DNA from 2 places in the Alteromonas sp. DY56-G5 genome. Region 1 is predicted to be linked to the other one. Evidence: predicted binding sites of a transcription regulator. Region 1 holds the regulator's gene; the other holds the start of a gene.
What was found. The regulator FNR, encoded in region 1, switches genes on or off when oxygen is low (the NO sensors DNR and NnrR bind a similar motif). The targets are predictions, from matches to a motif close to TTGATCTAGATCAA.
Positions count from the first base shown of each region.

Region 2: NO989_RS00500 (cytochrome ubiquinol oxidase subunit I) is a predicted target of FNR. The motif match lies at 1,990-2,003, and genes of this name have one in related genera.

Region 1 covers NZ_JANHZQ010000006.1:14,763-18,956, forward strand. The annotation lists gene NO989_RS04185 (heavy metal translocating P-type ATPase) at 1-1,117, shown strand, start outside; gene ccoS (cbb3-type cytochrome oxidase assembly protein CcoS) at 1,119-1,349, shown strand; gene NO989_RS04195 (sulfite exporter TauE/SafE family protein) at 1,336-1,995, shown strand; gene fnr (fumarate/nitrate reduction transcriptional regulator Fnr) at 2,041-2,778, shown strand; gene NO989_RS04205 (IS4 family transposase) at 2,824-4,152, opposite strand.
Region 2 covers NZ_JANHZQ010000001.1:119,467-123,660, reverse strand. The annotation lists gene cydB (cytochrome d ubiquinol oxidase subunit II) at 1-204, opposite strand, end outside; gene NO989_RS00500 (cytochrome ubiquinol oxidase subunit I) at 201-1,781, opposite strand; gene NO989_RS00495 (DUF3365 domain-containing protein) at 2,107-2,712, opposite strand; gene NO989_RS00490 (sigma-54 interaction domain-containing protein) at 2,868-4,148, shown strand.

The DNA of each region.
Region 1 (4,194 bases):
TAGCGACGAGGCATTTTGGATCACCATATCGGTGCTGGTTGCAACCTGCCCTTGCGCATTAGGGTTGGCTACGCCATCAGCGTTAACCTGCGCTATGGCAAAATTAAACAGACAAGGTATTTTACTAAAACGCGCCGATGCGCTTGAACAAATTACTGACATTGACACCATCGCATTAGACAAAACCGGCACGCTCACAAAAGGCAAATTTACTATTTCAAATGCCTGGTACGCTGACGGTGTGGATAGTAATAGTGCGCTATCAATTGCCCGCGCTTTGGAGTCACGCTCTGAACATCCGATTGCCAAAGCCTTTAGCGACGATATAGCCTTTAGCGACGGTGTAGCCCTAAGCGAGATTTCTGCCTCTAGCGGCAGTGCTGACGCTATCGATAACACGGTACACAAAGTGACTAATTTTACCGTTACGCCAGGAGGTGGTATCAGCGGTGAGATCAATGACACGTTGTTTTCTATGGGATCTGTAGCATTCAGCGTTCACGAATCACAGCTAAAACTCATTGAAGCGTTCCCTTCAGCTAACGTGTTTCTCACGGTTAAGGGGCGTATTATGGCGGCGTATGAAGTAAAGGATTCACTAAGAGAAGATACGCAAGAAACTCTCGATATATTAGCTGCAAGCCATACTCTCGCCGTTTTAAGTGGTGATACACAGCAAAACGTTAATGCGCTTACCGCACCATTGCCAATTTCGACCGCTAAAGGTGGCCTAACACCTGAGCAAAAGTACGAAGCCGTTCAAGCTATGCAGCAATCTGGCGCGAAAGTAATGATGATGGGTGACGGTATTAACGACGCTCCAGTTCTTGCCAGCGCTGATGTGGCAATTGCAGTGGGTAATGCCACAGACGTGGCTAAAACTGCCGCCGACGTGATACTGCTTGGCGATCAGCTGCTTTCTGTACCAGAACTTATTCGAACTGCGCACCAAGTGAAGCAAAAAATAAGGCAAAATATTGGCTGGTCGGTAGGTTACAACGTTTTGATCTTACCTTTCGTCGTATCAGGCCTACTTTCACCGTGGATGGCTGTTGTTGGTATGTCGTTAAGCAGTATCATTGTGGTCACAAACTCAACGCGACTCTTGAGCAAATAGCATGAGTATTATTTACGTATTAATTCCAATCGCCATCATCATTGTTGCCGTCGCTATCGTGATATTCTTTTGGGCGGTGAAAACCAATCAATTTGAAGATTTAGATCGCCAAGGGTATAGCATACTGTTTGACGATGATCTTCCGCCAGAAGAAAAAAAGCTAGCTGAGCAACGCAAGCAACTTCAAGACAGTAAAGTAGACAAAAGCCAAGCGCCACATGGAAGGGATTAACTACTTCTCTGCCTTTCTTATCGGCTTAGCCGGCGGAGTTCACTGTGTGGGAATGTGCGGTGGAATCGTCGCTGCGCTAAGGATGGTATCGCCTAAAGGCGCTTCAGCACTACCCTATACCCTTGCCTATAACATGGGACGTATGGTGAGCTACACCATCGCCGGAGCAATAACCGGGGCAATTGGAAAAATTGCAGCAGATTATATACCTCTTGCCAACTATGCCCTTTCCCTACTTAGCGGAATCATGTTGCTTCTACTGGCGTGTTATTTGGGTAAGTGGTGGACTGGCTTAACGGTGCTGGAAAATGCTGGTAAAGGCCTATTTTCCAAAGTCCAGCCGCTTTCAAAACGCTTTTTGCCATTTAAGACCCCTTTAAGTGCATTGCCTTATGGTTTTATTTGGGGTTGGCTTCCTTGCGGTTTGGTGTATTCCACACTTACCTGGTCTCTCGCAGCGGGTAATGCGCTAGAAGGCGCAGCTATTATGTTCTTCTTCGGTTTGGGTACATTACCCACCTTACTCGCCGCAAGCGCTGGTAGCCAATATATTGTTCAAAGTTTTCAACATAACCATTTTAGACAAATTATTGCAGTAATAATGGCAATATATGCAGCTTATCTTATTCATAGCGCAATCGTTTAAAAATGGGTGTATTATTGTCGGGTATTCTTTTAGAGAGCGTGCATTATGAGCAAAGGAAGCCAATTTTCTATTCACTGTCAAAACTGTAGTTTCAGTCACTTATGTTTACCGGTGGCGTTAAACAAAACAGAAATCGAGTCTCTTGACGATATTATTGAACGCAAGAAGCCGCTTCATAAAGGTGACACGCTGATTCAAACTGGTGATAAATTCCGTTCTCTATTTGCAGTGAGAACCGGTTCATTCAAATCATTTGTGACTAATACCGAAGGTGAAGAACAGATTACCGGCTTCCACTTTCCTGGTGACATTATCGGTTTCGATGCATTAAGAGAGAACAAGCACCAAAGCTATACTTCTGCGTTAGAAACTGCCATGGTGTGTGAGCTTCCCTACGAGACCCTCGACGAAATGTCAGTGCAATTTCCAAAGCTACGCCACCAGATCATGAGTTTCATGAGCGCTGAAATAAAACAAGATCACGACATGATCATGCTTTTAAACAAGCGAACTGCAGAAGAGCGCTTACTGTATTTCATCTCACACCTGTCGCAACGCTTTGAAGAGCGTGGCTTTTCCCATAGAGAATTCCACTTAACCATGACGCGCAACGAAATTGGAAACTATTTAGGATTAACGATTGAAACGATTAGTCGTCTGTTAAGCCGTTTTCAAAAAGACAACATCATAAAAGTAGACGGCAAGCTTATTACTATTTTGGATTTCGATAGGCTAAACACCAAACTAGCGGCGCTTAACGGCCCTAGCGTTGTCTGCGGTTAGTCCTTTTTAAGTGTTAAATAAGGCGCGCACTAAGCGTAATGCTAGTCAGTTAAGCTGACTGGCTTTTTTCTTTGTGGGGTATTTAGTCGGTCTTTTCCTCACAACTCGTGGATAATACCTGTCAGGTCGTTTGTCAGGTAACTTCATCATCCTCAACGATTCCATCAGGTATTCATAGTGGACGGGCAGTTTGGTCACTGTGTCTGGGATGGTGGTCAGGAAGAAAACGATGATATGCCTCATGCATAGACCGAAGCTAAGCCGTGAGGGAGATAGCTCCGGCATATCTTTTACGGCATCAAGCATCATCACTCTAATCAGATTGTAGGCGAGTAATAGTCCCCACAGTTCCTGACGCACCATCTCAGATTTCTTGCTGCGAAGCGTCAGCTTTGCCTGATGTAACGTCTGTTTCATTTCCCTGAAGCCCAGTTCTATTTCCCAGCGTTGAACGTACACATCGGCAATCTCTTCGTAGGGGAACTGCATAGCATCGACCATTGAACTAAGCACGCGGTAGGTCTTTCCGTTTACTTCGTAGCTGGTCAGTCTCGCTTCGATGGTTTCAGGTAAACCATCAAACTTCTTCCGCGCCTGAGGCGAGGTCTTGAGGGTGACTACAGCATCATGTTCTCTTAGTTGATGTTTCACTATGTACTGTAAATCTTTACGGGCGGGCAGCATCCAGTGCGTATTAACACCTTTGGTCATCCACAGGTGCAGTAATCCCAGCGAGTAATATCCTCTGTCGAAGAGGGTTAGAGAGTTATCAGGGACTGAAGGAATAAGCCGCTCTGCAAGAGACATCTCTCCGACATCACGGCCGTCAAATTCACTGGCCAAAAGAAGGTGGCTAGACGTTTCCATCAGACTACACATGCGTACCTGCGGGTACGGGTTATCGCCCATCACATTCCGGTCACATCCGAATGCGGCAAGGTTCTCAGTGGTATCCTGGGCACGGAACATCACACCATCAACCGCCAGTACATTTAAACCACACCACTGTTCAAAGGCATACTCACCAAATGCCCGCTGTGCCATCAGCTTAAAGACATGACCGACAGCTTCTTCGCCCAGTCGCTGCCGGGCCTGCACCACTGCGCTGGGAGCAACAAACCTGTTTTTACCAGGTAACGAGATATCCAGTTTATTCGCGATATCCCAGACCGGATCACTACGAAACAGACTCATACCAACAATAGTAAATACGACCGAATCCAAAGGTAAGCGGCGACGTCTGACGGTCGCTACCCCCGATAAAGCATAAGCTTGCTGAAGAAGCTCAGGGTCAATTAAAGACATCAGTTTATTAATAGCATTCAAATCTTCTGCATGAGCAAATGTATCATCGAGGTTTGTAAGCAAAGACATAAAAAAAATCCGATACCAGAGACTGATATCGGATTTTGAAGT
Region 2 (4,194 bases), on a different contig from region 1:
ACCTGCGGTGATAAACCAAACTTGGTTGCCATCCCAGTGCGGCCCTACTGTATTTATCATTACGCGGCGCTCTTTGTCATTTTTACCAATAAGCGTGAGCAGTGCTCCAACGCCCAAATCGAAGCCATCAGTAACCGCGAAGCCAATTAGCAGAACGCCAACCAAGCACCACCAAATGACTCTCAGTAGTTCATAATCAATCATGCTTTTGCTCCTTGCTCATCAAGGTCAATAAGATCAAATTCAGTGTCAGGCTGCTTATCTTCAGGTGGAACTGGCCCTTTCTTGGCAAACTTCTTCATTAGGTAAAAACCAATAATGAACATGCCGGTGTAGAAAGCACTGTAGGCTACAAGGGTTATTACCACGTCGCTTACGGCGAGATTAGATACCGACGTATGCACCGGAAGCACCTCTGCAATTGACCATGGTTGGCGGCCATATTCAGCGACAAACCAGCCAGCCTCACAGGCAATCCAAGGAAGCGGCAAACCGTAGAGCGCGCTTTTTAATAGCCAACGTGGCTTAGTAATCTTGTGTTTAGTGCTGTAGTAAAAGGCGCACACAAATAGCGCAAGCATAATAAAGCCAGCCACAACCATAAGGCGGAAACTCCAAAACAATGGGGCAACCGGCGGAATGCTGTAATCTACTGCCTGTTGAAGCGCGGCATCAGAAGGATTTGAAACGTTCTCAGTGAAAGGCTCTAGCAACATAGCGTAGCCCAAACTGTCTTTATTTTGGTCGAAGGCAGTACGTTGCTCAGCTGTCGCGGTGCCGTTTCTTACATCATCAAGCACTTCATAGGCTTTAATTCCGCTTAGAATACGCTCGCGATTCTCTTCTTTAAGATCCTTAATACCTTTTACTTCTTCGGTTAACGAACGGGTAGCAATTATGCCCATTGCCCAAGGAATTTGAAGGGCGTACTCGGTTTCCTGCTTCTCGTCGTTTGGAATACCAAACACGGTAAACGGCGCAGGTGCAGGATGGGTTTCGTACTCAGCTTCAACTGCTGCCAGCTTCACTTTTTGTACATCACCAAGCTCATAACCACTCTCATCACCTAGCACGATCACAGAAAGCGTTGAGGCTAGGCCAAAGCTAGCAGCTATGGCGAACGAACGGCGCGCAAAGGCGATATGCTTATGATTAAGCAGGTAGTAACTTGAAATTGCCAACACAAACATTGCGCCGGTCACGTAACCTGCTGATACAGTGTGAACAAATTTGACCTGTGCTACGGGGTTAAAAATAACCTCAGCAAAACTGGTCATTTCCATACGCATGGCTTCAAAATTAAATTCAGCGCCTACCGGGTATTGCATCCAGCCGTTAGCAATCAAGATCCACAGTGCAGAGAAGTTTGAACCAATGGCCACCAGCCAAGTCGCCATCAGATGCTTCACCTTTGACATTTTGTCCCAGCCAAAGAAGAACAACCCCACGAAGGTAGACTCCAGGAAAAAGGCCATTAGGCCTTCGATGGCAAGTGGCGCACCGAAGATATCGCCTACATAGTGAGAATAGTAAGACCAATTCATTCCGAACTGGAATTCCATGGTTAAGCCTGTGGCTACACCAATGGCAAAGTTAATTCCAAACAGCTTTCCCCAGAATTGGGTCATCTGCTTATAAATTTCTTTACCCGTCATTACGTATACCGATTCCATAATGGCAAGTAAGAAACTAAGCCCCAAAGTTAAGGGTACAAATATAAAGTGGAACATTGCAGTTAATGCAAATTGCCACCGCGATAGTTCTATTAACGTATCGCTCATGGGTTATCTCCCTTGTATTTCGTGTGCGCGTTAAACGCTTAGCAGAAAAGTGGTTTAAAATTCAGTGATGAACACGTGAATATGCCGCATGGCAAGAGCACGGTTTATGCCATACATCAGTAATTTGGCTGCTTAAGCGCATTACCGATAAACGGCGGTATTTTCGTACTGTGCAGATAAATTATTCCACGACCGAGCGTGTGGCTTATTGATCCAACGCAACAATTCATGGCGATGCATTCGCCATATTTGTCATTTAGGTGACAAATATGGCACAAGAGAAAGGTCACGTAGGTGAACATTGAGAGGTAGAGAATAGGGCGCGTTAGGGTGTATATGTGATTGTGAATGCACCCCGTAAATCACCCAATTCAAACCCTGTAGCTTGATCATTGGGATAGTGCTTTAGAATGGATTGTTTTACTGAAGGTGCCACATTGGCTCCGTGGCATGCCATGCACACCTGACCTTGTTCAATCGCCATCATGTACCTAAACTCACCGCTTTCGCTATCGTATTGATAAGTTTCAATAGGTCTTTTAGGGGCCAAATTGTCTTGCTTAGCTTTGGTCAGTAATTGTGAAAACCACGCTAACTGCTCACGCTCCCATTGATCTGCCGCATTGTTTGGGTTCCTTACTTTCAGCGCGGTACGCCCAACCTCCCACCCGTTTTGACTAAGCGCCAGAGCAATAGGAGCCGCTGCAATCTGGCATTCGTTAACGCCAGCCTCTAGCCCTCCGGATTGAATTGCTTGCTGTAGTCGTGACTTTAGCGCGCCTCCCAGTGCTTTTGCGTGTAATCGCGCTTCTTTGACTTTTTCCTGTACACTGTTTTCACTTTTTTTCTCATTGGCAGTCACTGTATCTGCCAATGAATGAGCACTACTTGCCAATAAGCTTATCGCCATCAGCATTACGCTATTTTTCATTATAAAACTCTCTTTGGAATTGAATGAGTTGCTACCGAAGTATTGTCGTTTGTCTCAAACAGTGAACAAGCTCTATGCCAATATGATAAATTGCCAAAATTAAATTAGAACAAACTAATATTCAGCCACCCATGAATATATCCATAGTACAAGCGATGATAGATGCGATAGATAAACCCGCAATCTTCATTAACCCAAGCTACGTTATTGAAGCTGTCAACCAGCCCTACAGAGATACCTACCCTGTGGATATAAAGCTTGGCTTTAGTACCTGCTATCAAGTCTCTCACCGCAACAGCAAACCTTGCGATAAGTGCGGCGAGCATTGCCCCATGCAAGAGAGTAAAGCCACAGGACGAGCGGCTAGCGTAGTACACGTTCATACCACCAGTGAGGGTCAAAGCTACTGCGACATCCTCATGCGCCCGATCTTCGACGGTAGCGGAGAATTATTAGGTTTCTTGGAAATACTTGATAAGCTTTCGTTTGCCTCAAACCGACCTTCAGCAGGAAAGATGGTCGGCGAATCAGAGGCATTTAAAGCAATGCTAAACAAAATAAATCGCGCCGCTAACTCAGATATTTCAGTACTACTGTTTGGCGAAACCGGCACGGGTAAAGAGCTGGTGTCCCAAGCACTTCACTCGAGTAGTCACCGTGCTGGCAAACCATTTGTTGTCATCGAGTGTACCGGCATGTCTGACACGCTGCTTGAAAGCGAACTATTCGGTTATGAAAAAGGGGCATTTACAGGCGCAACCACAAATAAGAAAGGGCTCGTAGAAGCAGCGGAAGGCGGCACATTGTTTTTTGATGAAGTCGGCGATATCCCACTTTCCACACAAGTAAAGCTTCTGCGGCTGTTCGAGTCTCAAACTTATCGACCTGTAGGAAGCACAGTGTCTAAAAAGGCTGATTTTCGTTTGGTGTGTGCATCACACAAAAATTTAAAGCACATGGTGGAAACGGGCGAATTCAGACAAGACCTCTACTACCGCATTGCCGGTTTTCCTATCAACCTCCCTTCTTTAAGACAAAGAAAATCAGATATAGCACTGATAGCCGCTCATTTTTTGGCAATGTCTAAAGAGAAAAAACGGTTTCATAAAAACGCGCTAGAAAAACTAACCAACTACCCGTTCCCAGGCAATATTCGCGAACTCAAAAACATTGTAGACCAAGCTATTTTACTGGCTGATGAAACCGTTATTTACGATACAGACTTACCCGAGCTCGATAACATAAGCTCTGATGCTATCAATGATGCCTCGTCATCTCACAGTAACGTTGTGACCTTAGACGAATTGGAACGCCAATACTTACGTCAGGTTCACACGTCTTTTGAAGGCGATACCCAGCAACTTGCACAAGCGCTGGGAGTGAGTACCCGTACACTTTACAGAAAGCTGAAAAAAGCGGGGGTTGGAGATACGTAAAAAATAATAGGTAGAAAAATTACCAAAACGCAGGCTATGATAAAAA